2 regions of the Rhodoferax sp. GT1R46 genome follow, and region 2 is predicted to be linked to the other one. Evidence: riboswitches for the same ligand, from Rfam matches in the RefSeq annotation. Region 2 holds a riboswitch; the other holds the start of a gene.
The links. Region 2 has a riboswitch for S-adenosylhomocysteine ahead of AC097W_RS07360 (homocysteine S-methyltransferase family protein). Riboswitches for the same ligand answer to the same signal wherever they lie in the genome.

Region 1: it holds a riboswitch for S-adenosylhomocysteine, as region 2 does, so the genes downstream of both, ahcY (adenosylhomocysteinase) here and AC097W_RS07360 (homocysteine S-methyltransferase family protein) in region 2, are expected to answer to the same signal.

The regions. Positions count from the first base shown of each region.
Region 1 covers NZ_JBWMBC010000010.1:52,594-67,411, reverse strand. The annotation lists gene AC097W_RS18555 (trehalose-phosphatase) at 1-136, opposite strand, end outside; partial or broken gene AC097W_RS18550 (glycoside hydrolase family 15 protein) at 162-458, shown strand; gene AC097W_RS18545 (MFS transporter) at 432-1,658, opposite strand; gene AC097W_RS18540 (HAD-IIB family hydrolase) at 1,655-2,488, opposite strand; gene AC097W_RS18535 (peptide chain release factor 3) at 2,509-4,140, opposite strand; S-adenosyl-L-homocysteine riboswitch at 4,225-4,341, shown strand; gene ahcY (adenosylhomocysteinase) at 4,416-5,861, shown strand; gene AC097W_RS18525 (TlyA family RNA methyltransferase) at 5,861-6,691, shown strand; gene metF (methylenetetrahydrofolate reductase [NAD(P)H]) at 6,699-7,547, shown strand; gene AC097W_RS18515 (YhgE/Pip domain-containing protein) at 7,556-9,487, opposite strand; gene AC097W_RS18510 (23S rRNA (adenine(2030)-N(6))-methyltransferase RlmJ) at 9,503-10,399, opposite strand; gene AC097W_RS18505 (serine/threonine protein kinase) at 10,509-12,062, shown strand; gene rplM (50S ribosomal protein L13) at 12,290-12,769, shown strand; gene rpsI (30S ribosomal protein S9) at 12,766-13,158, shown strand; gene AC097W_RS18490 (DUF6776 family protein) at 13,253-13,981, shown strand; gene AC097W_RS18485 (bactofilin family protein) at 14,000-14,395, shown strand; gene erpA (iron-sulfur cluster insertion protein ErpA) at 14,457-14,818, shown strand, end outside.
Region 2 covers NZ_JBWMBC010000002.1:404,626-419,443, reverse strand. The annotation lists gene AC097W_RS07415 (LysR family transcriptional regulator) at 1-383, opposite strand, end outside; gene AC097W_RS07410 (hypothetical protein) at 513-935, shown strand; gene AC097W_RS07405 (phosphoenolpyruvate carboxykinase (GTP)) at 1,017-2,903, opposite strand; gene modA (molybdate ABC transporter substrate-binding protein) at 3,106-3,906, shown strand; gene modB (molybdate ABC transporter permease subunit) at 3,914-4,579, shown strand; gene AC097W_RS07390 (ABC transporter ATP-binding protein) at 4,598-5,803, shown strand; gene AC097W_RS07385 (hypothetical protein) at 5,827-5,967, opposite strand; gene AC097W_RS07380 (threonine ammonia-lyase) at 6,025-7,224, opposite strand; gene AC097W_RS07375 (ATP-binding protein) at 7,332-9,650, shown strand; gene AC097W_RS07370 (hypothetical protein) at 9,818-10,111, shown strand; gene recQ (DNA helicase RecQ) at 10,112-11,986, opposite strand; S-adenosyl-L-homocysteine riboswitch at 12,158-12,248, shown strand; gene AC097W_RS07360 (homocysteine S-methyltransferase family protein) at 12,273-13,373, shown strand; gene metH (methionine synthase) at 13,373-14,818, shown strand, end outside.

The DNA.
Region 1 (14,818 bases), on a different contig from region 2:
TGTTGGGTGCATTTTCAGCCACCAGATTGACGACGAACTTGCCGCCAAAGGTGTGCAGGCCCGGACCGATGTGGGCGATCGTGGATGTAATGCATCGCTGGGCTTTCTCCCGGACGCGTGCCAAGCGGTAATGCATGCTCCGCGAGGTAGGTGCGGGCCGATGCCAGTGCCCGTTCATGCGCCGCTATGAGGCTGCAGACGACTTTGGTCGACCGGAAACCGCGTTCAATGTGTGTTCGTTCTGGCGCATTGACGCCCTGTCACGCATGGGGCGCGAGCAGGAGGCCCGGGAAATTTTTGGGCAATTGCTGGCTTGTCGTAACCATGTGGGACTCTTGTCCGAAGACACCTTGCCAGCGACGGGGGAGCTCTGGGGGAATTTCCCGCAGACCTACTCCAGGGTGGGTCTGATCAACGGAGCTGTTCGCCTTTCAAAACCGTGGGAGAGCTTTGTCTGAAGTCTGCACCTGCCGCCGCCGCGCGCCCAGCAATGCCACCAGCCCCACCGTGGCGACCCCGATCAGGACTGCTGGAAACGCCACGGTGGGCGACCAGTCGATCAGGGCGCCCGATGCCGCAGAGGCCACCAGGCCGCCCAGTGTGTAGGTGAGCACCAGCACGGAGGTGCTGTTGACCAGGGTGATGCCTTTTTCGCGGGCACCAATGTCGATCATGCACAGGGTGTAGAGGCTTCCGCCCGCACCTCCCCACAAAAATACAATCGGCCATGCCAGCCAGCCCATACGGGCGACAAAGGGCAACATGCAGCTGGAAGCCAGTGTGATGGCGGCAAACACTACCATGAGAGTGCGACGACCTTGCGCCTGGTCCTTGAAGCGGTCGGCTAGCAGCCCGGCGGGGATCATCAACGCCACGCCGCCGAGACCACTCACCGACACCAGCAGCGCCGCGCTGGCCGCGCCCAGACCCAGTGCCAGGCCGTAGAGCGGCAGAATGGACGTCACCCCGGTCTCAAAGAATCCACCCACAAATCCCGCCAGCATGATGATGGGGTGCGCGCGCAGCGCCATCCACAGGCCCTGCACACCCAGCCTCGCCGTGTCGGTATCCGTGGCAGCGGGCACCTTGGGAATGAAGGCGGTCCACAACAAGCCCAGCGCGGAAAACCCCACCACAACCCACAGTGCGCGCGGGTTGTCCGCGCCTATCCACACCAGCGCGGCAGGGCCGACGATGAAGGTGGCACTGACCAGGGTCTGAAAGAAGCCCACATAGCGTCCGCGTTGCCCTGGTGGAGAAAACTCGGCGATCAGCGCCTCGGCCAGAACCCAGCGCAAGGCCATGGCCAGGCCAGAAGCCATGTTGAGAGCAAACCAGACCCAAAGCTGGTCAAAGCGGGCAAACAGCACGGCTGACAGCGTGAGAATGCCCGCTGCCATCCACATCGCCGGTCTGCGCCCCAGTTTGTGGGCCACAGCCGATGCAAACGGAGTCATCAAAAAAATGCCCAGCCATCCTGTCGATGCAAAAAGCCCGGCCACCGTGCTGGACACATCTGCGCCCTTCATGCGCAGCAGGAGCAGCGGCATCAACATGAAATGGCTAACCAGCTCAAAGAAGGTGGAGCCAAAAATGCTGACCAGGCCCAGCCGCGCACCGGCTACCGGTGCTTGAAGGTTGGCGGGGGTTGGGTTCATGTGCGGCGTGCCTCCAGAATGGCGTGGGCCACCTCGGAAAAGCCGGCGCCACGCGCGCTGGGAGTGACGTAGCGTGGCAGATGCGCCAACTCTGCTTCAAAGCGGCGGATATTGGCCACGCCCACGCTGTTGTCAAAGGCTTCGAACATCAGCTGGTCGTTGGTGGAATCGCCGACAAAAGCCCATCGGCACCGCTCGGCGTCCAGATTGCGTTGCAGCAGTCGCTGCACGATCCAGCGCGCGCCTTCCCGCTTGTTGTGTCCGCCAAACCAGCCATTGACGTGGATGCTGCTCACGGACGCATTCATCCCTTCGCTGCGCAGGATGCGCACAACCTGGGCGATGCGATCCGGCGGCAAGTGCGTGAATTCACTGTGGTCAATCGCGATGTCGGTCTCCCGCCCGGGCGAGTCCTGCGCCAGTGTGGTGCCAGGCACTTCGCGCAGCACGCGCTGTGCCACCAGCTGCATGCGCGCGTAGTGGGTGGCCCGGGTGGCGGCATCCTGTCGATACAGTTTTGATAGCGGCTCACGTAATAGGGACGGGGGCTGCAGCCCGTTCTTATCAATAATCTTACCGGGAATCAGTGCCACCGAACCGTTCTCGGCCACGATGGCATCTACCGGCCAGCAGGTTGCAAATGGCGCGCTCCAGCCCACCGGGCGCCCGGTAATCGCGATCACAGTCAGGCCGGCGGCCTGGAGTTGCGCCAATGCCTGCAGCGCGTCCGGCGTGATGGCGCCATCGGTCGTCAGTGTGTCGTCGATGTCGGTGAACACGCCGACGAGCTGGCGACGATCAGCGCAGGGCCACGACGACAAGGGGTGCATCAGAACCTGCGGGAGTCGGATCAACCAGCGGTCTGCAGCGCCAGGCCCGCGTGTTCGCGCAGCGGGTGAAAGTGAATTTTGGGAAAACGCTCCTGCGCCAGCCGCACGTCATACGGGCTGGTGCACAAATACGCAAGCGTATTCGCCGCATCGCGCGCCATGCGCATGGGGTAGGCGTCGCAAAAGGCTTTGAGTTCTTGGGGCGTATCGGCGGTGATCCAGCGCGCGCCGGTGTACTGGCAGCCTTCCAGGCGGATGTCGGCGTCGTACTCGCCCTTGAGGCGGTGCTGCACCACTTCGAATTGCAGTTGACCCACGGCGCCCAGCAGCATGTTGCCGCCGACCTCGGGTTTGAACACCTGAATGGCACCCTCTTCGCCCAACTGTGCCAAGCCTTGCTGCAACTGCTTGGTGCGCAAGGGGTTGCGCAGCACCACGGTCATGAACATTTCGGGGGCAAAGAAGGGCAGGCCGGTATAGAGCAGGTTGACCGAGCCGTCGGTGATGGTGTCGCCCAGCTGCACGCCGCCGTGGGTGGTAAAGCCCACGATGTCGCCCGCGTAAGCCTCTTCCACCGCTTCACGGCGCTGGCTCATGAAGGTCACCACGCTGGTGGGACGTAGCTCTTTGCCGGTGCGCATGACCTTGAGCTTCATGCCCGGTGTGTACTTGCCCGAGGCCATGCGCACAAACGCAATGCGGTCGCGGTGGTTGGCATCCATATTGGCCTGCACCTTGAACACCACGCCGCTGAAGGCATCGTCTTCGGGCTGTACTTCGCGCACCACGGGTTGGCGGTTGACCAGAGTGGTGCTGATGCGGAGCTGGGGCGATGGGGCCAGATCCACAAGGGCGTCCAGTACTTCCATCACACCAAAGTTGTTGACACCTGAGCCAAAGAAAACCGGTGTCTGCTTGCCTGCCAGAAAGGCCGCGTGGTCCCAGGTGGGTGACGCGCCGGTGGCCAGCTCCATGCTTTCCATGGCAGTCGTCCACTCGTGGCCAAAGCGGGCAAACAAGGTTGCCTGGTCGCTCAGGGGGATGGTGTCAAAGTCCTGAGGGCGGCGGTCCTTACCACCGTCAAACACCGTCATCATTTGCGTGCGCAAATTGATGATGCCGCCAAACGATTTTCCCTGGCCCACGGGCCAGGTCATGGGCACGCACGGCATGCCCAGTTCACGCTCAATCTCGTCCATGATGTCCAGTGGTTCGCGCACTTCGCGGTCCATCTTGTTCACGAAGGTGATGATGGGCGTATCGCGCTGGCGGCACACCTCAATCAGGCGGCGGGTTTGGGCTTCGACACCATTGGCCGCGTCAATCACCATCAGGGCCGAGTCCACGGCGGTGAGCACGCGGTAGGTGTCTTCCGAGAAGTCCTTGTGGCCGGGGGTGTCCAGCAGGTTGATGACGTGGTCCCGGTACACCATCTGCATCACCGAGGACGCAACCGAGATACCCCGTTGCTTTTCAATCTCCATCCAGTCCGATGTGGCGTGACGTGTGGCTTTGCGCGCTTTGACCGAACCGGCAATCTGGATTGCGCCGGAGAACAACAGGAGCTTCTCGGTCAGCGTGGTCTTGCCAGCATCGGGGTGGGAAATGATCGCAAAGGTGCGGCGGCGGCGGGTTTCGGCAAGGAAGGACATTGGAGGCAAGCAAAGCCACCGTCCGGAGGGTCTAAAAAAACCCGCGTGACGGAAGCTGTAATCAGGAAAAGGCTAGAATTATCGCTTTCCGAGGAGCGATGCAGCTCGTCAGGCCCTTTTTTGGCAATCGCCAGGGTCGCGAGTGAGGCTCGGAAACCGTTGCTCCCCTGGGGTAACGCAAGTCAACTGCGCTCACCCACTGGTCTGTGCGGTGAGTCATTTCCCGGTTTATCGCGCAGCCCCGTGGTCTTTCAAATTGATTTTTGGAGTGAGCCATGAGCGTGTTGAAACCTGTCAAAACTGAAGATTACAAAGTAGCCGACCTGAGCCTGGCCCCCTGGGGCCGCAAAGAGTTGACCATTGCCGAGACCGAAATGCCCGGCCTGATGGCCATCCGCCAGGAGTTCGCCAAGGCGCAACCCCTCAAGGGCGCGCGCATCACCGGCTCGCTGCACATGACCATTCAGACCGGCGTGCTGGTCGAAACGCTGCAAGCCCTGGGCGCCGAAGTGCGCTGGGCATCGTGCAACATCTTTTCCACGCAAGACCATGCTGCGGCAGCGCTCGTTGCCAAGGGCACGCCGGTGTTTGCCTACAAGGGCGAGACCCTGGCGGACTACTGGGATTACACCCACCGCATCTTCGAATTCGGACCCAAGGGCAGCAAAGCTGAGGGCCCCAACATGATTCTGGACGACGGCGGCGATGCCACGCTGCTGATGCACCTGGGCGCCCAGGCTGAGAAGGACATCAAGGTTCTGGCCAAGCCCGGTAGCGAAGAGGAAATCTGCCTGTTCAACGCCATCAAGGCCAAGCTCAAGGTCGACGCGACCTGGTATAGCCGCCGCCTGAAACACATCATCGGCGTGACGGAAGAAACCACGACTGGCGTGCTGCGCCTGAACGAAATGTCCGCCAAGGGCACGCTGGCTTTCCGTGCCATTAACGTGAACGACTCGGTGACCAAGAGCAAGTTCGACAACCTGTACGGTTGCCGCGAATCGCTGGTGGACGCCATCAAGCGCGCCACCGACGTGATGATCGCCGGCAAGGTGGCTTGCGTAGCCGGTTACGGCGACGTGGGCAAGGGCTCTGCCCAGGCCCTGCGTGCTTTGAGCGCCCAGGTGTGGGTGACCGAAATCGACCCTATCAACGCCCTGCAAGCCGCCATGGAAGGTTACAAGGTTGTAACCATGGAATATGCCGCTGACAAGGCCGATATTTTTGTGTCCGCCACCGGCAACAAGAACGTCATCACCTACAAGCACATGGAGGCCATGAAGGACCAGGCCATCGTTTGCAACATTGGTCACTTTGACAACGAAATCGACGTCGTTTCGCTGGAAAAGCTGAAGTGGGAAGAGATCAAGCCCCAAGTGGACCATGTGATCTTCCCGGCCAAGGGCAAGAAGCCTTCGAAGCGCATCATTCTGCTGGCCAAGGGCCGTCTGGTGAACCTGGGTTGCGGCACTGGCCACCCCAGTTTTGTGATGTCTTCGAGCTTTGCCAACCAGACCATCGCCCAGATTGAACTGTTTACCAAGCCCAAGGAATACAAGTCTGGCAAGGTCTACGTGTTGCCCAAGCACCTGGACGAAAAAGTGGCCCGTTTGCACCTGGCCAAGGTGGGTGCCATGCTGTCGGAACTCACCGAAGAGCAGGCCGCCTACATCGGCGTTTCCAAGTCTGGCCCTTACAAAGCCAACACGTACCGCTATTGATGCGGGCCGATCAACTCCTGGTAGTGCGCAACCTGGCGAGCACCCGCTCGCAGGCCCAGCGCCTGATTGCCGACGGCGTGCAGTGGAAGAAGGGCGATGAATGGAAAACCGTGGTCAAGAATGGCGACGACATTCCTGAAGACGCCCCGGTCCAGCTGCTCGACGATTCCGAAGCCCGCTACGTGTCCCGTGGCGGACTGAAGCTGGAGGCCGCCTTGAAGCAGGTGGGCCTGTCGGTAGAAGGCTTGGCCTGCCTGGATGTTGGTCAATCCACCGGGGGTTTCACCGACTGCCTGTTGCAGCACGGTGCACGCATGGTGGTGGGTGTGGATGTGGGCAGTGCCCAGCTGCACCCCCAACTGCGCGAAGACGGGCGGGTGCTGTGCGTTGAAAAGGTCAACGCCCGTGCGCTGGATGCTAGCGATTTGATAGCTGCTTGCGCAAATTACACGGGGGCTGGCGGCCTGTTTGACCCTGAAAATGAAGAAGCTGAACCGTTCGTTCCCGCGTTTGATGTGGTGGTGGGCGACCTGTCCTTCATCTCGCAGACGCTGGTGTTGCCCGCCATCGTGCCGTTCCTGAAGCCAGGCGGCACCTTGCTGATGTTGGTCAAGCCGCAGTTTGAGTTGCAGCCGGGGCAGGTGGGCAAGGGCGGCATTGTGCGAGACGCTTCCCACTACCCGTTCATTGAGACGCGCCTGCGCGACGCCTGCACCGCCCTTGATCTGACCGTGACCGCGTGGTTCGACTCACCCATTGAAGGGGGCGATGGCAACCGCGAATTTTTCATTTGCGCCCGCAAGCCAGGTGCCCTTGTTCCTCAAGACTGATTCCGCCATGATCCAGACGACCCGCATTCCCGTTAGCCTGGAATTTTTCCCGCCCAAAACCCCGGAAGGGGCCGAGAAGTTGCGGGGAGTGCGTCAGCAGTTGTATGCACTGAAGCCCGAATTCTGTTCGGTCACCTTTGGTGCGGGAGGCTCCACGCAGGAGGGCACTTTCAACACGGTGCGCGATATTCTGGCAGAGGGCGTCAGTGCAGCATCGCACTTCTCCTGTATTGGGGCAACCCAGGCTACGGTGCGCGGGCAACTGGCGACGCTCAAAGCGATGGGCGTAAAGCGGATTGTTGCCCTGCGTGGCGACTTGCCCAGTGGCTACGGTGCGGGTGGCGAGTTTCATTACGCAAGCGATCTGGTTGCTTTTATTCGGGCGGAAACGGGCGACGATTTTCATATTGAAGTGGCGGCCTACCCGGAAATCCACCCCCAGGCCAAATCACCCGACAGCGATCTGCAGGCCTTTGCAACCAAGGTGCGTGCCGGCGCCAACTCCGCCATCACCCAATACTTCTACAACGCGGATGCGTATTTCCGTTTTGTGGAGGATGTCGATGCCATGGGTCTGAACGTGCCCGTGGTGCCCGGCATCATGCCTATTACCAGCTCGACCCAGTTAATGCGTTTTTCGGATGCCAGTGGGGCCGAAATTCCCCGCTGGATCCGCTTGCGCCTGCAAAGCTTTGGCGACGACACGGCGTCGATCAAGGCGTTTGGCCTCGATGTGGTGACCGAGCTGTGCGACCAGCTGCGCGCCGGTGGTGCACCGGCCATTCACTTCTACACCATGAACCAGAGCACTGCGACGCTGGCCCTGTGCGACAGGCTGGGGCTGATCGTTTCGTAAGCGCGGGCTTAAATGTCCATCGCCGGACGATGCTCGTCCGGGCCCACAAATTTCCAGGCTCCCACATAGCAGGCTGATAACCAGGCCAGCATGCCTGCGAGGCCGATGGCCAGCCAGGAACTGAACCAGATTCCATCAAACGCACCGAACATGCTTGCCCTGAATGCCTTGATCACCCAAGTGAATGGCAACCAGGGGCTCAGGGTTTGGTAGATCCCCCCACTCAGTTCCACTGGCAAAACGCCGCCGGCAGAAGACAGTTGCAGAATCAGCAATATCAGGGCGGCGGCTTTGCCCGCATCCCCAAAGGCACGCGTGAGCGCCACAATAATGAGCAGAAAGGTGAGTGACGCGAGCACCAGGGTCAGCATGAAAGGTGCAAGCCGGTCGATGTGCAGGTCCAGCATGAACAGTGTCATCAGCAACACAACGGCGGATTGCGCAACCACAATGCCAGACAGGATGCCCAGCTTGCCCATGAGCCGTGCGGGTCGGGACGCCTCTGCGGCAGTCGCAGGCAGGCGCCGCAGGTGGAAGAGAAAGGCGGACATGACGGCCCCCATCCAGAGGGAGGTCGCCAGAAAGTTGGGCGCGAATCCTGCGCCATTGTTGGGCACCGGAGCCACAATTTCCAGGGCGGGCTCAACCGAATCGGCCAGGCCGCGCGCGCTGCCGTCGGGCGCGTTGATGTCGCCGGGCAGCGACTGGCTGAGCAGGTCAATGCCTGCAGCCAATTCCCGAGAGCCCGCCTTGAGTTGGACCAGCCCGTTGTGTAACTCCCGGGCTCCACCGGCCACGGAGCGGCCGCCCGTTGTCAGTTCGTCGAGTTTGGCGTCGGGCGGAAGGCTAACCGCCGCGGTATGGATGCCGCCACCCAGTGCGGTCATGCCATCGGTCAGTTTGCCTAATCCCGCGTTGAGCCTTTGCGTTCCCTCTGCGAGTTGCGATTGGCCGGTTCTTGCGCCTTGAAGGCCTCCGGTCAATTGGGTTGCACCCGCTGCCAACTGGCCAGCACCTTCGGCTATGCGCCCGCCTACGATGGGTATGCCCTTGGTTTCATCGCGCAGCTTGCCGCCGCCTTCTGCCAGTTTTTGTGCGCCCGTCTGTAACTCTTGCAGACCTTGGCCCAATGCCGCATGCCCCGTGACCAGTTCGTTCGCGCCTGCTTTCAATGCCGCCAGGTCTTGTGCCGCCGGACGCTGCTGGTCCATGGTGCGCAGACCTGCACCCAGCTGTTTGACGCCATCGGTGAGTTGGCCCACACCATTACCCACGCCGTCGGCACCGCTGGCCAGGCTTTTGGAGCCGGACTCCGCCTTTGCCAAACCATCCTCTAGCCGATGGGCGCCGTCTTTCAGTGACGCCACCCCTTTTCGTAGTTGGCCCACCTTGTCAATAGAACCCGTGGCCGTGCTTAGAACCAGAGACCAGCGTTTTTCGTTCAGGTTGATATTGACCTGATGCCCCAATTCGGAAGCAAACCGCTTGGCCAGATTGGCACCGTTGTAGTTGTTACCCTCGGATACATACATGACCAGGCGTCCACCGGCCGCCTCATTGCCCGGCACGGCGTTGGCGCTGAAGTCCCTGGGAATGATCAGCGCAAATCCCAGATCGCCCTGGCGAACGGCTCGCTTCGCGTCTTCCTCAACGCGGTAGTCTATAAAACCAAAGGTTCGTTTCTGCTTGAGGGTGGCGACAATGTCCTGCCCCATGTTGACCGCCTGTCCGCGGTAATCCAGACCTTGATCCAGGTTGACGATGGCGGCCCTCAGCTCGCCGGTGTGTGCGCCCGGGTCCCGCACACTGGAAAGATAGATCAGGGCATACAGTGCGGGGATCACAATGACCCCCACGGTGGAGATTCTCAGCTTGGGGAAGCGCCTGAATAGCGTGAATTCCTGTTGAACGATGGCCCACACACTACGGAAAAAACCCATCGCCAACTCCTTGTCTCAGCCGCCTGAATCGAGGGTAAACGTCGCGTGTTGATCCTGTTTGAGTACGGCCGCCATTTGCGGCAGTGCCAACAGCAAAGCCGCCTTCAGCGTGTGGGGTGGATTGATGATGAACATGCCACTGGCAGGCAGACCCGGACGAACGACTTCACCCTCACTGTCTTGCAGCAACTTGCTGTTCTTGACGGTGAGCGTGGCATTCAGCCAACTCTTGCCCGCCTTGTTGGCCAGCGTTTTCAGCTTTTTGGGTAAATCATGGGCTTCCGGGCGGGGAATGATGGGGTACCAGACTGCGTAGGTGCCTGTGGCAAAGCGCAAGAGGGAATCTGCCACCATTTCCGCTACGCGGCCATAGTCTTGTTTGATTTCATAACTGGGGTCGCAGAACACGAGTGCTCGCCTTGACGGGGGCGGCAGAAACTTCTTGATGCCTTCAAAGCCGTCTTCGCGCAGGATCGCCACTTGACGCCCGGCTTCGAGCTGGGCAATGTTGGCCGTCAATGTTTTGATATCGGTGGGGTGAATCTCAAACAGCTTGAGCTTGTCGCGATCACGCGCCTGCACCACGCGATGAATGATGAAAGGTGAACCCGGGTAGACCTTGTGGCTCCCTTTGTTGTTGAAGCTGGCCACCATGTCGAGGTAGTCCTGCAAGGCCGGGGCAACCGGCTTGGGCAGCGCGCTGGCGACCAATTTAAGAAAGCCTTCTGCCGCTTCCGCACTGGTCTGCGCATAGTCGCCGTCCAGGCGATACAGGCCGGCTCCCGCATGCGTATCAAAAACGGTTAATGCGGCATCTTTTTGCGTCAAATGCCGCAGGACGGCCAGCAAAACGGTGTGTTTGAGCACGTCGGCATGGTTGCCGGCGTGGAAGGCGTGACGATAACTGAACATCCCCTATGATACCGGCACAGGGTTTGGCCACATTGGCTGCCCAATGCAAATGTTGGAAGATCCTGGCCAAAGAGGCGTCGTTCCCGGCAGCCAGGAGAATAATAATCGCATGAGTGATCCCGAAACCCTGACCGTCGTGCCCGCAGAATTGCCCTTGGGCCACATGGACGCACTTCCGCCCGGCACCATGCTGGGTGAGTTTGAGCTGCAGGGCTTGTTGGGGGTGGGAGGCTTTGGCATGGTCTACCGGGGGTATGACCATTCCCTGCACCGGGCCGTCGCCATCAAGGAGTACATGCCATCGGCGCTGGTGGGGCGTGTGCAGGGCATGCAAGTCACGGCCCGATCGACTGCGGATGCCCAGCCTTTTCAGGCCGGGCTTAACTCGTTTATTGCCGAGGCCCGGCTACTGGCCCGGTTTGACCACCCCTCTCTGGTGAAGGTGTATCGTTTCTGGGAGGCGAACAATACCGCTTATATGGCGATGCCCCTGTACCAGGGTATGACCCTCAAGCAGGCGCGCAGTGCCATGGGCGGGCCGCCGCCTGAAGAATGGCTGCGTGCGGTTCTGTGGTCGGTGCTGGAGGCGTTGAAGGTGCTGCACGGTAACGGCACCCTGCACCGCGATGTGTCGCCGGACAACATTTTTCTGCAGGACATGGGCCCCCCGGTGTTGCTGGATCTGGGGTCGGCAAGGCGGGCCATCATTGATGACAGCCACAAGCACACGGCAATTTTGAAAGTCAACTACGCGCCCATCGAGCAGTACGCCGATGCGCAGGACTTGCGAGAGGGGGCCTGGACCGATTTGTATGCGGTTGCCGCGGTAGTGCATGGCTGCCTTTGCAACGAACCCCCACTGCCTGCGACGATTCGCGTGGTCCGCGACCGGATGCCGTCGTTTGCGCGGGTCGCAAAAACGGTGGAAACGCATTTCAACCTGCCCTATTCGCCCCGGTTTATTCAGACAATCGATCACGCGCTGGCCCTCCAGCCAACCGCACGGCCCCAAAGCGTGGAGGCGTTTGCGAAGCAAATGCACTTGCGCGCCCCAGAAAACATAGCCCAGTTTGATTGGCGCTTGGCGCTTGGCGATAGAACGACACTGGGTGATTTTGACGAATCCGCGCAAGACAATTTGCCCACGGTGCCGCACCTCGTAGCGTCAGAGAAGACACGTCCCGACAGCGCGGAGCATGTCGAAACCGAAGTGGCTCTGCCGAAGAGGATTTCCCGGTGGTGGTGGGCCGGGTCAGTGCTTGTGCTCCTCATTGCGTTGGGGTTAGGCTACAAAAATGCGACGACGCGGGTAGAGGGTGATGCGGCTTCTGCTCCGCCGCCTTCCGCGGCTCCGGTTAAAACTCTGGCACAGGAATCAGCACCAGTACCTATATCCCCGTCTCCAGTTCCCCCGGTCGATGCAAAGGCCCGGAACCCCGATAGACCCAAATCTGCAGTGAGGTCTGATGCTTCCCGCGCGGCGGTGGAGGCCGCGCGTTCCAAACCCCGAGCGGAACACCGTGAGCTGTGTGCGGATAGCAACATACTCACCCGGTCCATGTGCATCTACAACGAGTGTCAGAAGCCTGAGTTTGTGAAGTTGGCTGTGTGTGTGGAAGATCGCCAGCGGTGGGAAGGCCGCAATAGATTTGGTCAGCCTTGACCGGGTGAACTCCTCGGTGTGCCGCAGATTCTGTGCGAAAAAGCAGGGGACTGGTCAGAAAACCCTGAATTTCGTATAATAGAAGGCTTCGCAGCGCTCTTGTGGTTCCGCGGCGAAGATGCCAACGGTGAGAGCCGCGATGGCAAACCCCACCTAAGAGGTTCCCTTAAGAGGAACGCCGACCGTGGAAAAGAACCCGACAAACCTGCTTTTAAAAGAGAAAACTTATGTCAACTTTCAGCGCAAAACCCGCTGAGGTCGTGCACGAGTGGTTTGTGATTGACGCGACCGATAAGGTCCTCGGACGAGTAGCCAGCGAAGTTGCTCTCCGTTTGCGCGGCAAACACAAGGCCATTTACACGCCTCACGTAGATACTGGTGACTTCATCGTCATCATTAATGCAGCCCAGCTGCGCGTCACCGGCGCCAAGTCGATTGACAAGGTGTACTACCGTCACTCGGGTTACCCCGGCGGCATTTCGTCCACGAACTTCCGCGACATGCAGAACAAGTTCCCAGGCCGCGCTTTGGAAAAAGCCGTCAAGGGAATGTTGCCCAAGGGACCCCTGGGTTACGCCATGATCAAGAAGCTCAAGGTGTACGGCGGTGCAGAGCATCCCCACACCGCGCAGCAACCTAAAGTCCTGGAAATCGCTGGCATCTCCAATGCCGCAGTGAAACTTGCAGCACAAGGAGCCGCCAAATGATCGGTGATTGGAACAATGGTACCGGCCGTCGCAAATCCAGCGTTGCCCGCGTATTCCTGAAAAAAGGCTCCGGCCAAATCGTCGTGAATGGTAAAGACATCTCCAAGTTCTTTGGACGTGGCACTTCCATCATGATCTGCAAGCAGCCCTTGATGCTGACCAACCATGCCGAAACCTTTGACATCATGGTCAATGTGGCCGGTGGTGGCGAGTCTGGCCAGGCAGGTGCAGTGCGCCACGGTATTACCCGCGCCCTCATCGACTACGATGCAACGCTCAAGCCTGAGCTGAGCAAAGCTGGCTTCGTGACCCGTGACGCGCGCGAAGTTGAGCGTAAGAAGGTCGGCTTCCACGGTGCACGTCGCCGTAAGCAGTTCTCCAAGCGCTAATTCGCTACTGCAACAGTCTGTTGCAAATTCTGAAGCCGCCAGAGCGCAAGTTCTGGCGGCTTTCTTTCGTTTGGCTGATAGACTGCGCCCCTTCATGAGATTTCGCCTGCTCCGCCGCCGTCTAACCATTAGTGCCCCCCGTATGGCGGTGCGCAGTGCGCTGCCGTGGCCGTTCCGATGGGCCGCTTTGGCCGTCGTATTGGGCTTTTGTGCTGCGATCGGGCTTTGGGCGTTTGAATTTGGCAAGGATATTGCCGGTCTGGAGAAGGGTTCCAAAGAGGAGTTGGTGCGTTTGCGGACTGAGTTGACGGACCTGCGCGTTGAGTTGGCTGCTGCGAAGGATGAGCGGGATAAGGCGCAATCCATTTCGAATACGGCGGGAACCCTTGTAACGGCCGAGAAAGCGTCGCACGAGCGCTTGCTGACGCAGGTGAAGCAACTCGAATTGGACAACCGTAGCTTGAAGGACGACCTGGGCTTCTTTGAGAAATTGCTACCGGCATCGGGCGTAGACGGTGTATCTATCCGCGGATTGCAGGCGGATGTCCAAAACGGTGCCAAGATAAAATGGCAGGTGTTGGTGATTCAGGCCACAAAAAATGCGCCTGTGTTTAGTGGGCGCCTGGACATTTCATTTTCGGGAACGGTCAATGGCAAGCCTTGGTCTACCTCCATTCCGGGTGGGCCGCAGGCCATCACGATCAAGCAATACGGCCGTGTGGAAGGGGAGCTTGACTTGCCTGCACAGGTTGTCGTGAAGGGCGTTTCTGCCAAAGTAATGGATGGCAATGTTGTCAAGGCAACGCAATCCATCAAGTTGTAGTACTCAACAAGGTTCCTGATGTTCAACAAAAAAAAGCAACCCCCGATCAAGAGCCTGATTGCCGAGGGGAGTCAGATCGTTGGGAGCATGACCTTCACGGATGGTCTGCGGGTGGATGGGCAGGTGAATGGAAACATCCATGCTGCAGAACAGACCGCAAGTATTCTGGTGATTTCGGAAACCGCCAGCATCGCCGGAGAAGTTATTGCAGATCACATCATTATCAATGGCATGGTCAAAGGCCCGGTCCACGCCCGGATGATGCTGGAGTTGCAACCCAAGGCCCGAATTGAAGGCGATGTGCATTACGCTGCGATCGAAATGCACCAAGGCGCCCTCATTACGGGCCAGTTGCGCCCGATATTGAGTGGCGAGGAAAAACCCACACTGAAACTAGCGGCAATTAACCAGTAGCAGAATTCCCGAGAGAATTGCTGTACTATTTCGCCACTTTTTGAATTTACGGGAGTAACCCATGAGCGCTGTAGCAGAGAACATCCAGACTGAAATGCCCGCCCCCATCCTGTTTACCGACAGCGCGGCGGCCAAAGTGGCGGATTTGATTGCGGAAGAAGGCAATCCGGAGTTGAAGTTGCGCGTGTTCGTGCAGGGCGGCGGCTGTTCCGGCTTCCAGTACGGATTCACCTTCGATGAGATTACCAACGAAGATGACACCACGATGACCAAGAATGGGGTCTCCTTGCTCATCGACGCCATGAGCTACCAATATCTGGTTGGCGCAGAAATCGATTACAAGGAAGACTTGCAGGGGGCACAATTTGTGATCAAGAACCCCAACGCAACGACCACTTGTGGTTGCGGATCTTCTTTTTCTGC
Region 2 (14,818 bases):
ACGTCGGGCGCCTGGGCGGTGATCACTCCGACCAGTCCGGGCATCAGCTCGGCGGCGGTGGCATCGGCCATGGTCAGCACAAAGGTGGTGTTGGCACTGGCGGGCTCAAAGCGGCTGGGCGCCAGGGAGGCCTGCAACTGTTGCAGCGCCGCGCGCACGGGGGGCCACAGTTCCCGGGCCCGCGCGGTAGGCTCCAGAGAACGCCCGTTTCGAACCAGTAAATCGTCGCCCAGTGTTTCGCGCAGGCGCCGCAGCGCATTGCTCACCGCCGGTTGGGTCAGCGACAACAGGTGGGCAGCGCGGGTCAGACTGCGCTCAGACATGATCACATCGAAGACCTTGAGCAGGTTCAGATCCAGCGTACGAAGTGAAACGGGAGGCATACGTCATCATAAACGGGGTGAATGGGTGGCATCACCAACATAAAGTTGAATCGTATTAGTAAAAACCCTAGTATCGTGCGCATGTATAGCCGTAATCCATCCTCCATCAACCTGTCCAGGGAGCTTGCCATGACACGTTTTGCCCCGTCATACTTCGCCCGGTCCGATGCTGCAACCCAGCGCACCGGCAGCACCGCGGGCAAGCGGCCTGCTTTGTCCGACTTTGACAGCGCCAAGCCTTTGGCCGGCATGTTGCTGGCTGCGGTCGTGGCGGCGCTGATGGTGGTGGCGGATCAGTTGATCGAAACGTGGGCCGATGGCCACCTGCTGGTGGTCTGGGTCGGACTGTGGACGGTGACGTTTGCCGCACTGGCTTTGCTGGCGCCTCCTTTGCGCCAACTGAGCAACTCGGTTGCCGTAGCGCTGGCGCGCTGGTCCCGCGTTCGTTCTGAGCAGCGCGCGCAGGAAGCCATGTGGCAGCTGGCCCAGCGCGATTCCCGCATCATGGGTGACATTCAGATGGCCGTACTGCGCAGCGAGCGCGAAGACTGAACCCCGTTTTGTTCAACAAGAAAAAAGCCACCTTGACGATGGCTTTTTTCTTGGGGCGAAGGGGCAGTGAGCCCCCACGCATCAAGCGGTCAGCCGGGCTTCGAGCCGAACTTTGGTTTCTGCCAGTTCTTGCGGCAAGTGGTACGCCAACTGGTTGAACAGCTCGGTGTGCAGGACAAACTCCTGCTTCCACGCGTCTTTGTCCAGGCTGGTCACGCTGTTGAACTGGGCTTTGCTGAAGTCCAGGCCCGTCCAGGTGATTTCTTCATAGGCAGGGCTCACGCCAAAGCCGTTCTCGCTGCCTTTGGCCGTGCCTTCCAGACGGTCGATCATCCACTTGAGCACGCGCATGTTCTCGCCGTAGCCGGGCCAGACGAACTTGCCATCGTCACCCTTGCGGAACCAGTTCACGCAGAAAATCTTGGGCAGGGTGTGTCCCAGGTTCTCCAGTTTGTGTTCCATGTCCAGCCAGTGCTGGAAGTAGTCGCTCATGTTGTAGCCGCAGAAGGGCAGCATGGCAAACGGATCACGGCGCACCACGCCCATCTGGCCTACAGCTGCTGCGGTGGTCTCAGAACCCATGGTGGCTGCCATGTAGACGCCCTCCATCCAGTTGCGCGCCTCCGTCACCAGCGGCACGGTGGTCGAGCGACGGCCACCAAAAATGAACGCGTCGATGGCTACGCCATTGGCGTCGTCCCACTGGGGGTCGAGTGCGGGGTTGTTACCCGCAGCCACCGTGAAGCGGGAGTTGGGGTGGGCCGCTTTGGCACCGGTTTCACGGGCTATTGTTGGTGTCCAGTCCTTGCCTTGCCAGTCGATCAGGTGCTCGGGCACGCCGCCACCGTCTTTTTCCATGCCTTCCCACCACACATCGCCGTCATCGGTGAGGGCCACGTTGGTGAAGATGACGTTCTTGTCCAGCGAGCGCATGCAGTTGGGGTTGGTGTGCATGTTGGTGCCTGGGGCCACACCAAAGTAACCGGCTTCGGGGTTGATGGCGTACATCTTGCCGTCAGCGTGCGGCTTGATCCAGGCAATGTCGTCACCAATGGTGGTGACCTTCCAGCCGGCGAAGCCTTCTGGTGGCACCAGCATGGAGAAGTTGGTCTTGCCACAGGCGCTGGGGAACGCCGCTGCCACGTGGTACTTTTTGCCCTGGGGGTTGGTTACGCCCAGGATGAGCATGTGCTCGGCCAGCCAGCCCTGATCGCGGCCCATGTTGGACGCAATACGCAGTGCAAAACACTTCTTGCCCAGCAGGGCGTTGCCGCCGTAGCCGGAGCCATACGACCAGATTTCACGGGTTTCGGGGTAATGCACGATGTACTTGGTCTTGCTGCAAGGCCATTTCACATCGGCCTGGCCTTCCGCCAGCGGTGCGCCCACAGTGTGCACGCAGGGCACAAAGGCGCCGTCTACGCCCAGCACATCAAACACGGCTTTGCCCATGCGGGTCATGATTTTCTGGTTGACGGCCACATAGGCGCTGTCGCTCAGTTCGATACCGATGTGGGCAATGTGGGAGCCCAGTGGGCCCATGGAAAACGGCACCACATACATGGTGCGGCCTTTCATACAGCCATCAAACAGGGCGGGTGTGCCGTCAGCCTGCCCGCTTTGCAGCAATGTGCGCATCTCGGCGGGAGCCATCCAGTTGTTGGTGGGGCCGGCGTTTTCTTTTTTCTCGGAGCAGATGTAGGTGCGGTCCTCCACGCGGGCCACGTCGCTGGGGTCGGAGCAGGCCAGGAAGCTGTTGGGGCGTTTGGCGGCGTTGAGCTTTTTGAAAGTTCCCGCATCGACCAGCTGTTGGCACAGGCGCTGGTATTCTTCGTCCGAGCCATCGCACCAGTAAATGGTGTCGGGCTTGGTCAGGGCCGCCATGTCGGCGACCCATGCGATCAGCTTGGGATTTTTGACATAGCTGGGGGTATTGAGATTCAATCCCTGCATGACGGGTGAGTTCATAAAAAAGCTCCTAGTTTGAAAATCGTCTTTTCAAAATGAAAGCAGTGCTTTGACTTTGAGAAAACGGTTTCCACCAAACCTTGCGGATGCTGCAACATGAACTTGCCTCAACGACAATGCGGGCAGGATGGCCATTTTATGAACTCGTACCGAAGTTACCAACGAATTACCCTCGAAAGTTATGCAAAACATGCATAGGTTTATGCAATCAAGAAGGCGTTGGCTGCGGTGGGGCGTGTTGTCCGCGTGGACGTTGCCTTGGTTGGTGCCGCCAGGTGTTGTGGCGCAACCAGGCCCTGCGAGCGCCGTCAAGATTCTGGCGGCAAGCGATTTGAAGTTCGCACTAACCCGCATTGCAGACCAATACCAACGAGAAACCGGCCAGGCCATTGACGTGAGCTATGGTTCATCTGGCAACATGGCACGTCAAACTCAACAGGGACTGCCGGCCGACATCTTCATGTCTGCCGATGAGGATCTGGTGCTGCAATTGGCCAAGGCGGGGGTGACGCGCGCCAGCGATACGGGCGTTTTGTATGCCCTCGGGCGGCTCGCTCTTTACATTGCCCCGGGCGTGTCGGTCGAGCCGGACGTTCAGTTGCTGGGCCTGCGCCGGGACTGGGATCAAGTCCACAAATTTTCCATCGCCAACCCTGACCATGCGCCTTATGGCAGGGCTGCGCGAGAGGCGCTGCAAACCCTGAACCTCTGGAGCCTGGTTCAACCCCGACTGGTGCTCGGTGACAACATCGCCCAAGCCACGCAGTTTGTGGGAACTGGCGCTGCCCAGGCGGGCATTACCGCCCTGTCGCTGGTGATGGCGCCCGAATTGAAAGGGCAAGGCCGCTACGTCGCCTTGCCTGCGCATTTGCACAAACCCTTGCGCCAGCGCATGGTCTTGCTCCAATCCGCCAGGGCGCCAGCCATTGCCTTCTATGCGTACCTGCAGCAGCCCGCAGCCCGCGCGGTGCTGGCCGAGTACGGATTTGTTCCGCCCCCATAATCGCCCTATGGATTGGCAAGCTGCACGCGTATCACTTTGGCTGGCCACGCTAACGGCCCTCTTATTGTTGCCGGTTGGGGTGGCGCTTGCGCGTTGGCTGGCGCTGACTCCCAGCCGGTGGCGGCCGCTGGCCGAAGCACTGCTGATGCTGCCCCTGCTGCTGCCGCCGACCGTCATCGGGTTCTACCTGCTGCTGACCCTGGGCCAAGCCTCGCCGCTGGGCGCCTGGCTGGTCCAGCATGCCAATTTGCGCCTGGTATTCAGTTTTGAAGGGCTGCTGCTGGCCAGTGTGCTGGTTAATCTGCCTTTCATGGTTCAACCCATTCAGCGTGCGTTTACCGCCATACCCCACACGCTGCGCGAGGCGGCCTGGGTGTCGGGTCTGAGCCAATGGCGCACGTTCCTGAAGATTGAGTTGCCACTGGCATGGCCGGGCCTCGTAGCTGGCGCCGCCCTCACGCTGGCTCACACGCTGGGTGAATTTGGCGTGGTGCTGATGGTCGGAGGAAGCATTCCCGGGGAGACGCGAACGCTGAGCATCGCCCTTTATGACCGTGTGCAGGCTTTTGACCTTGCCGGTGCCCACACCATGGCGCTGGCGCTGGTGGGACTTTCATTGCTGGCGCTGGCGCTGGTGTTTGCTACCGACCGGCGCACACCGGTCACGCACTAGCCCGCCGGCGCCAGCGCCATGCCTGCTCTCCAGGTTCAACTTCACAATAGCGGAGCGATTCCGCTCGAGGCCACCTTCGACTGCCAACCGGGTGAGCTCGTCGCGCTCGTGGGCCCGTCGGGCAGCGGTAAAACCTCGGTCTTGCGTGCGGTTGCCGGCCTGTTGAAGGGCGCCCACGTGCGCGGGTCAGTGCGGGTGGGCCAGGACGCATGGTTTGACAGTGATCGCGGCATTGATTGGTCACCCCAGGCTCGGCGAGCGGGCCTGGTGTTTCAGAGCTACGCCCTGTTTCCGCACTTGAATGCTATGGAAAACGTAGCAATTGGCACAGCATCCACGGGGGCTGGAAGCCAATACAACGCACAAATCAAGGCGCTGTTCGAACGATTGGGGCTGGCCGGTCTTGAGCGGCGCCTGCCAGCCCAACTCTCGGGGGGCCAGCAGCAGCGCGTCGCGCTGGCGCGCGCGTTGATGCGCATTCAAATGCCGCAGCGCACAGGGCAAAACACCGCAGCAAAGGGCGTGGCCGGACAAGGTGTCCTGCTGCTTGATGAGCCCTTTTCTGCGGTGGATGCACCCACGCGTCAAACCCTTTACCGAGAACTGGCTGCCTTGCGCCAGCACGTGTCGACCCCCATGGTGCTGGTAACCCACGACCTGCTGGAAGCCCGTCGACTGGCCGACCGGGTGGTGATTCTTGATGCGGGGACCACGCTGCAGAATGGCACGCCCGCCAAGGTTTTTTCCCAGCCGCGCAACGCCCGCGTGGCGCAGTTGGTGGGCATTCAAAATCTGTTCAAGGGGCGCTTCCACCAGACGCAGACCGGCTGGGGCGCCCTGCATTGGTCAGGCCATCCGGCAGACCCGCAAGCCCAAACCCTGGTGCTCCACACGGTTGACAAAAGCCGCATTGATGACGGGGTCGAAGTGGGATGGGTATTGGCCGGAGAATCCATGGAAGTCATGCCGTGGCCAACAGCCGTCCCAGCCTCGGGAAATGTGCCAGTGGCAGAGCCGGTCAATATGCTGGACTGCAATTTGCGGGAGGTACTGGAACTCGGCGAAACAAGCTTGTGCACGCTGGTACCAAACAACCTGCCGTCGGAGCGTCTCACGCTGACGCTGTCGACGGCGCACCTGCGCGCCATGGGTGTGGGCTCGGGCTCCCGGCTGGCGGTGCGTTTTGCACCGCAGGCCATTCACATCATGCCCTTGCGAACCTGATGTGGGCGGTTTCGGGGTAACCCTCAGGCCATTGAGACGGCGATAAACGCCAGAAGAAACATCAGTACGCCGCCGACGATTGGCAGCACGATTGGGATCATGGGCAAAACTGCCTCAACCGCATCAACTTCGTGGTCAGGCGTGTGGGGGGTGGGTGCGGACATGAAGAGCTTTCTGGTAATGACTTGGATTATTGAGACTGATTTTACCTACAAGCCCGCCTAAACCAGTTGTGCGTCAAACCCGGCCTTGCGCAAGACGCCCAGAACATCCTCCACATGGGCATGCCCGCGGGTCTGAATGACCAGTTCAATCTCCACATTCTGGGCGGAGAGCGCCGAGAACGCGCGCTGGTGGTGCACTTCATCGATGTTGGCTCCCGCTTCTGCCACGGTGGCGGTAATCTGCGCCAGCGAACCGGGAATATCGCGGGCACCCACGCGAATGCGCGCCAGACGCCCCGCCCGCACCATGCCGCGTCCGATGATGGCTGCCAGCAGCAGAGGGTCGATATTGCCGCCGCACAGCACCAGGCCGATGCGCTTGCCTCGAAAGCGCTCCGGGTATTTCAGCAAAGCTGCCAGGCCAACAGCGCCCGCGCCTTCCACCAACGTTTTCTCCACTTCGAGCAGCATCACCAGAGCCTGCTCGATGTCACCTTCGTCCACCAGCACCATGTCGTCCACCCTGCGGCGGATGATGTCCAGCGGAATATGCCCGGGGGTGCCCACGGCAATGCCTTCGGCGATGGTGCTGGCACCTTGCGCAAGGTGGGTGCCTTTGACTGCGTTGAACATCGCCGGAAAGCGCACGGTCTGCACACCCACCACCTCAATGGTAGGCTTGAGTGCCTTGGCCACGGTGGCCATGCCGGCAATCAGGCCCCCGCCGCCCACTGCCACGATCAGCGTGTCCAGATCAGGCACTTCCTGCAGCATTTCCAGGGCGACCGTACCTTGGCCAGCCACAATGGCAGCATCGTCATAGGGATGAACAAACGTGAGCTGTCGTTGCTCCGCTACGGCCAGGGCATGGCTGCGGGCTTCGTCCAGCGTGTCGCCATGCAGAATGATCTCGGCACCAAAGCCCCGCGTCCGCTCCACTTTCACGCCGGGTGTGAAGCGCGGCATGACGATGACCGCATGCAGCCCCAGGCGCTGGGCGTGATATGCCACTCCTTGCGCATGGTTGCCAGCACTCATGGCAATCACGCCGCGCGCCGATTGCTCGGGGGTCAACTGGGCCAGTTTGTTGCAGGCACCACGCTCCTTGAACGAGGCGGTGAACTGCAGATTTTCAAACTTCAGAAAGACGTGTGCCCCCGTGATGTCGGAGAGCGTCTTGGATGCCACAAAGGGTGTTTGCAGCAGGTGCCCGTGCAGCCGTTGTGCGGCCAGGACGATGTCGTTGTATTCAACCATGGCGCCATTGTCATCCGGTTTGGGGTAAATCTTTCCCCCCAATGCTTCCATCTTCCGCCAGTCTGCGGTATGGTGAATGCGTCACACAACTGTGCTGGAGGCGTTGGATGGCCAAGCGTTCGTTGTTGCAGCCCCTTGAGGGGCACTTGATCCCTTCGCCCGGTCTGCTCGAAGCGCCGGTGCTGGACTTGATGTGTTCACACTTCGTGCTCACCCTGGCTGCGCGCCAGGGCGCCAGCCTGAACGTGCGCCGTGATTTCAATGGCATTGTGGGTTTGGCTGGGCGGCACCTCGTGTGGCCGGTATCGGTTTTGGCCCGCTTGCGGGAGTTTTTGGCGCGCCGCTGCGCTGGCAATGAACTCTGGCGCGGTCACGATGCACTGGGTGCTACGGATTTTTTGGCGCGTTACGGAGTGTGGCGTGGCCCGTATGACGAAGCCACGCTGTATTTTTTTCTGGATGAATACGCCAAAGACCAGCCCAAGGACCTGATCTCGGTCCTGTCCGCAACCGGTGACTGGCTGAGCCACTCCTTGAAGCGGCAGTCCACGCTGGTCGAGAAAAACATCAACGCGCTGGCGGGCCTGCTGCAGCTCAACAAGGCCGAGCGCGCGCTGTTGCTGTACGGCACGCTGGCCCGCTACCAGCGCGACATGCGCAGCATTCTGGTTGAGTTCAAGGTCAACAACGCTCCCGAAGCCTACGCCGCCATTGCCGAGGTGGCGGGCGTCAACCCCGAGCAGGTAGCCGAGGCGTTGCGCGCCGGCTCCCGGCTGGAGCGCATCGGCTTGGTCGAAAACCTGATATCCGAGCACAATATTACCGACCTGGCTGACCTGATGAAAGTCAGCGAGAAGCTTCCCCCCGTATTGATGCGCCAGTACCGCGACCAAGCCGAGTTGATGGCGGTGTTCACCCGGCTGTCGACGAAGAGCACCCTCGCGCTCGACGACTTCGCCTTTGTCGCCGAAGACGCGCAGGTGCTGTGCACCCTGATGGCCCATGCCGTGGCGCGCAAGGAAGTGGGAATCAATGTGTTGCTGTACGGCCCGCCGGGAACCGGCAAGACCGAACTGGCCAAGGTGGTGGCGCAAACCGCGGGCCTGGAGCTGTTTGAAGTGGAGTACGCCGACCGCGATGGCAACTCCCTGAGCGGTCGGGACCGGTACCGGTCGCTGCAAATCGCTCAGGTGTTCCTCAAGGGCAGCGCCCAGGCGGCGCTCTTGTTTGACGAGGTGGAGGATGTATTTCCCCCGCTGTCCAGCGAAGCGGCACACTGGATGGCCCGTGCGGACGCCGCCGCTGCGCCGCCCAACAGCAGTGTCAGCGGCAAGGCATGGGTCAACCAGGTGCTGGAGTCCAACGTGGTGCCCACCATCTGGGTGACTAACCGCATTGAGCAGATTGACCCGGCCTTTCGCCGCCGCTTTGCCTACCACCTGGAGCTGAAATCGCCGCCGCCCGGCGCGCGCGAAGAACTGGTGCGCAAGACATTGGCGGGGGTGCCGGTGTCAGACGCGTTCGTGGCGCGGCTGACCCGGCGCAAGGGGCTGACACCGGCGCAAATCCGCACCGCGGTGCGTTTTGCGGGGCTGGCCTCTCTCAAGCCCGAGAACGAGGGACTGGAAGGCCTGATCGAGCGACAGCTCAAAAATGCCGACCTGGCCTTGGGTAACCGGGCATTGGACGGTGCACGCCAGCAGGCCGTCACCCGCTACGATCCGGCGCTGTTGAATGTAGCCAGCCGCTTTGAGATCCCCCGCATCGTGCAGGCGCTGCAGTCGCGCGGCCATGGAACCCTGTGTTTTTACGGCCCTCCGGGCACCGGAAAAACCGCTTTGGCCGAACACATCGCCACTACCCTGAGCCAGCCCCTCATCGTGCGCCAGGCCAGCGATCTGATGAGCAAGTACATCGGTGAGACCGAGCAGAACATGGCCGCCATGTTCCGGGAGGCCGAGACCGAGAACGCAGTGTTGCTGCTGGACGAGGCCGACAGCTTTTTGCAGGACCGCCGGAGTGCCCAGCGTAGTTACGAAGTGACCGAGGTGAACGAAATGCTGCAGGGCATGGAGCGTTTTCACGGTATTTTCATCTGCACCACCAACCTGATGGACCGCATTGACCAGGCGGCCTTGCGCCGGTTCACCTTCAAGATTCAGTTCAAGCCGCTGACCCGGACGCAGCGGGAAGCCTTGTTTGTCACCGAGGCCTGCGCTGGCGATATGTCCGGCCTGCATTCAGACCTGAAAACCCGGTTGGCCGCCCTGGATCAGCTCTGTCTGGGTGACTTTGCCGCCGTCAAACGGCAGGCACTCATACTGGATGCCACCTTGGAGGCGGACGAATATCTGGACCAGCTGGAGGCGGAGCACCGTATCAAACCGGAGGTAAGGGAAGCCCGCGGCATGGGGTTTTTGCAGTGAACCAGTCAATCGACGGTTAAGTCACTTCGTTTTATTTATGACCTTTGTCAACCGCCGGGATGCGCCGGCCGTCATATAGCGCAGCAGATGCCCGAAAGCGCCAGCTCGTTGGAAAAGAGACTGAACGGCTTTGAAAGTATCTATTTCTTTCATTTTGACCAGTTGATATGCACAAAGAAACGATAAAAGTCCCTGAAAAAGGTACCTACAAAGGCCAATTGTTTGATTATTGGGCCGACGAGTTCCGCCATACCAATGCAGACCACTCGGCCTACATTGCGCTCAATTTTGCAGGTGTTCTGGATGCTTGTCGCACCAAACTGCATGCGCTGGTCCAGTACCACCGCAAGCATGTGGCCGACAAAACCGGTGGCGATCGCCACAGCCGCGCCCTTGCGCGCTTGCAGAACACCATGAGTGGTGCAGCCATGTCCTACGAGAGCTGCTTCCAGCGCCACTAATCAGTCGATAGATACCACGCGCAACACTTCCTGCGCGTAGGCTTCCAGTTTTTTGGCGCCAATTCCGCTGATGCCCTGCAGGTCATCCAGAGTTTGCGGGGCTCGCTTGGCAATTGCAGCCAGCGTGGCGTCATGAAAAATCACGTACGCCGGTAAATTGTGCTCTCGCGCTACGTCGGCGCGCCAGGCTTTCAAAGCGGAGTAGCGCTCCAGACCCGCTCCATCCAGCGCGATAGGGGCTTTGACCACCGCAGATCCGGCCCCGGACCGCCGCTTGCGATCCGCAGGCGCCGACACTGACTCACGCAACTGCACCACCACCTCACCCTTGAGAACCGCCCGCGATTGCTCCGTGAGCTGCAGGGTGTTGTAGGCCTGTGCATCCACGGCAACGGCTTCAATGGCAATGAGCTGGCGCAACACGCCGCGCAGCTGCAGTTCGGTAAAACTGGCGCCAATGCCGAAGGTGCTCAGGGCCTGGTGCCCATGCTGGGTGACTTTTTCGGTAGTCTTGCCGCGCAGGATGTCCATGACATGCCCGGCTCCAAACGACATACCGCTGGACTGCTGAATGCGGTAAATGGTGCTGAGCAGCTTGCGCGCGGCATCGGTGCCGTCCCACACCGCTGGGGGATTCAAACAGTTGTCACAGTTGCCGCAGGACTGGCTGGCTTCGCCGAAATAGGCCAGCAAGCGCACGCGGCGGCAGTCTGTGGCTTCGGCCAGACCCAGCAGCGCGTCGAGCTTGCCGCGCAGGGCCTGTTTGAATTCTTCCCCCGCCGGGCTTTCGTCAATCATGCGGAGCTGGTTCACCACGTCCTGCAGCCCATACCCCATCCACGCATTCGCAGGCAGGCCGTCGCGCCCGGCGCGCCCGGTTTCCTGGTAATAGCCTTCAATGTTTTTGGGCATGTCCAGGTGGGCCACAAAGCGCACGTCGGGCTTGTCGATGCCCATGCCAAAGGCGATGGTCGCCACCATGACGACACCTTCTTCGCGCAAAAAGCGGTCCTGGTGGTTCTGGCGCAGCTTGCTGTCCAGCCCAGCGTGGTAGGGCAGGGCGTTGATACCGGCGTCCACCAGCGTCTGGGCGATGGACTCCACTTTCTTGCGCGACTGGCAATACACAATGCCCGCATCGCCTTCGTGTTCGCGGGCAATAAAGCGTAGCAACTGCTGGGTGCCATCGGTCTTTTCGACAATGCTGTAACGGATGTTGGGACGATCGAAGCTGCTGACGAAGGCCCGCGCATCCTGCAACTGGAGGCGCTCCAGAATGTCTTCGCGCGTCAGGTCGTCGGCCGTGGCCGTCAATGCCATGCGTGGCACGCCGGCATACCGCTCGTGCAGCACGGTCAGCGCGCGGTATTCCGGCCGGAAGTCGTGGCCCCACTGGCTCACGCAGTGGGCCTCATCAATGGCAAACAGACTCAGCTTGTGGCGGTCATACAGTGAGTCGAGCAGGGCCAGAAACCGGGGCGTCGTAATGCGCTCAGGCGCGGCGTACAAGAGCGTGATCTCGCCGCGCAGCATGCGCTGCTCGACCTGGTAGGCCTCTTCGCTGCTCAGGGTGGAGTTGAGGAAGGCCGCACTCACCCCCGCCTCGTGCAGGGCGCCCACTTGGTCGTGCATCAGCGCAATCAGCGGCGAGATGACGATGGTCAGGCCCAGCCCCTCGCGCTCCCGGGCAATGGCGGGAATCTGGTAGCACAGCGACTTGCCGCCCCCCGTAGGCATCAGAACCAGCGCGTCCCCGCCGTTGGCAACGTGTTCCACGATGGCCTGCTGCGGGCCGCGGAATTGCGCGTAGCCAAACACCTCTTCCAAAATGGAGTGGCAGGTCTGGCTGGAGATGGAAGAGTCGTTTGCTATCAAAACAGTAGCTGATTGCGCAGTGTTTACGGGGGCTAGAGGCAAAAATGATGCTAAACGAGCCGGCGCCCGTTCACGGTAGGCCTCTATTGTCGGGCAAGTCGCCACCGGTCCTGGCGCGACCTGGCGAAAGCGGTGGCGAACGCCGATTGGTGGAGTGCATTAAAATAGCGGCTTCCCAAGGAGCGCTGCAGCGGCCAGGACCTGTTTTTCAGCAGATTCCAAAGGCCACCAGGCTTGGGTTTGTCAACTGCGCTCACTTGTTCAAACTACAAGGTGAGCCGCTTCCATGAATCCCGTTTCTTCTGCTGTTTCCTCTGCCGCCCGTTACACCCGCGGTCAGGCATTGCCGGGCATTCTGGCCCAACGCATCGCCATTCTGGATGGCGCCATGGGCACCATGATTCAGCGCTTCAAGCTGGGCGAAGCGCAGTACCGAGGCGCGGGCTATACCGGGCCGCTCAGCCAGGGCGATCGTTTCACGCATTTTCACCGCGACATCAAAGGCAATAACGAGCTCCTCAGCCTCACGCGCCCCGATGTCATCACCGACATCCATGAAGCCTACTTGGCTGCTGGCGCCGACCTGATCGAGACCAACACCTTTGGTGCCACCACGGTAGCCCAGGCCGATTACGACATGGCCGATCTGGCTATCGAGATGAACCTGGCATCCGCCAAACTGGCCCGCGCCGCTTGCGACAAGTTCTCCACCCCCGACAAACCGCGCCTGGTCGCCGGTGCCTTGGGCCCCACGCCCAAAACCGCCAGCATCAGCCCTGACGTCAACGACCCCGGCGCACGCAATGTCACCTTTGAAGAGTTGCGCGCCGCCTATTACGACCAGACCAAGGCCCTGGTCGAAGGTGGCAGCGACGTGCTGCTGGTGGAAACCATTTTTGACACCCTCAACGCCAAAGCCGCGCTGTTTGCCATTGACGAGTACTTCGAGGCATCGGGCGAGCGCCTGCCCCTGATCATCAGCGGCACCGTGACCGATGCGTCCGGGCGCATTCTGAGTGGCCAGACCGTCACGGCGTTTTGGCACAGCGTGCGCCACGCACGGCCCCTGGCCGTTGGACTGAATTGCGCGCTGGGTGCGGCCTTGATGCGCCCTTACATTCAGGAACTGGCGCGCGTGGCGCCGGACACTTTTATTAGCTGCTATCCCAACGCGGGTCTGCCCAACCCCATGAGCGATACTGGCTTTGACGAAACACCCGATGTGACTGCGCGCCTAGTGCGCGAGTTTGCCGCCGAGGGACTGGTCAACATTGTGGGTGGCTGCTGCGGCACTACGCCCGACCACATTGGTGCCATCGGCCAGGCAGTGGCTCCGCTCGCGGCGCGCTCACTGCAGCGCAATTTCTTCTACAAAGAAGCCGCCTGATGGCTGCTGAACAGGTCAATCCCATGTCCAACCCTATGGTTCTCCCCATGATGCTGTCCGGCCTGGAGCCGGTCATCGTCGACGCACAATCCCTGTTCGTCAATATCGGTGAGCGCACCAACGTCACGGGCTCCAAAGCCTTTGCCCGCATGATCCTGAATGGCGACTTTGAGCAGGCTCTGGCCGTCGCTCGCCAGCAGGTGGAAAACGGCGCGCAAATCATCGACATCAACATGGACGAGGCCATGCTCGACAGCCAGGCCGCCATGGTGCGTTTCCTGAACCTGATCGCCAGCGAGCCCGATATTTCGCGCGTGCCGGTGATGATTGATTCGAGCAAATGGAGCGTGATTGAGGCCGGGCTGCGCTGCGTGCAGGGCAAAGGCATCGTGAACTCCATCAGCATGAAGGAGGGCGTGGACGCCTTCAAGCAGCAAGCCAAGCTGGTGCGCCGCTACGGTGCCGCCGCCGTGGTGATGGCGTTTGATGAAAAAGGCCAGGCCGACACCTACGCGCGCAAGACCGAAATTTGCGAGCGCGCCTATCGTATTCTGGTGGACGAGGTCGGCTTCCCCGCAGAAGACATCATCTTCGACCCCAACATCTTTGCCATTGCCACCGGCATTGAAGAGCACAACAACTATGCGGTCGACTTTATCGAAGCCACGCGCTGGATCAAGGCCAATCTGCCGGGGGCTAAAGTCTCTGGCGGCGTCAGCAATGTGAGCTTTTCATTCCGCGGCAACGACCCGGTGCGCGAAGCCATTCACACGGTATTTTTGTACCACGCCATCAAGGCCGGTATGGACATGGGCATCGTCAACGCCGGCATGGTGGGGGTGTACGACGCGCTGGAGCCCGAACTGCGCGAGCGGGTCGAGGACGTGGTGCTGAACCGCCGACCCGACGCCGGCGAGCGTTTGGTCGAGATTGCCGACACCGCCAAGAGCGGCGCCAAAGACGACAGCAAAAAGCTGGAGTGGCGCGGTACTGCCGAGGCGCCCGCATCCGTAGGTCAGCGACTGAGCCACGCCATGGTGCACGGCATTACCGACTTTATTGTCGAAGACACCGAAGAGGCGTATCAGGCGGTGCTGGCCACGGGTGGCCGTCCTCTGCATGTGATCGAAGGTCCGCTCATGGACGGCATGAACATCGTGGGTGACCTGTTTGGTCAGGGCAAGATGTTTTTGCCCCAGGTGGTGAAAAGCGCGCGGGTCATGAAGCAGGCCGTGGCGCATTTGATTCCCTACATTGAAGAAGAAAAGCGACTGGATGAAGCCGCGGGGCGCGATGTGCGCACCAAAGGAAAGATCGTGATTGCCACCGTCAAGGGTGATGTGCACGACATCGGCAAGAACATCGTCACCGTGGTCCTGCAGTGCAACAACTTTGACGTCGTCAATATGGGCGTCATGGTGCCCTGCCACGAGATTCTGGCGCGC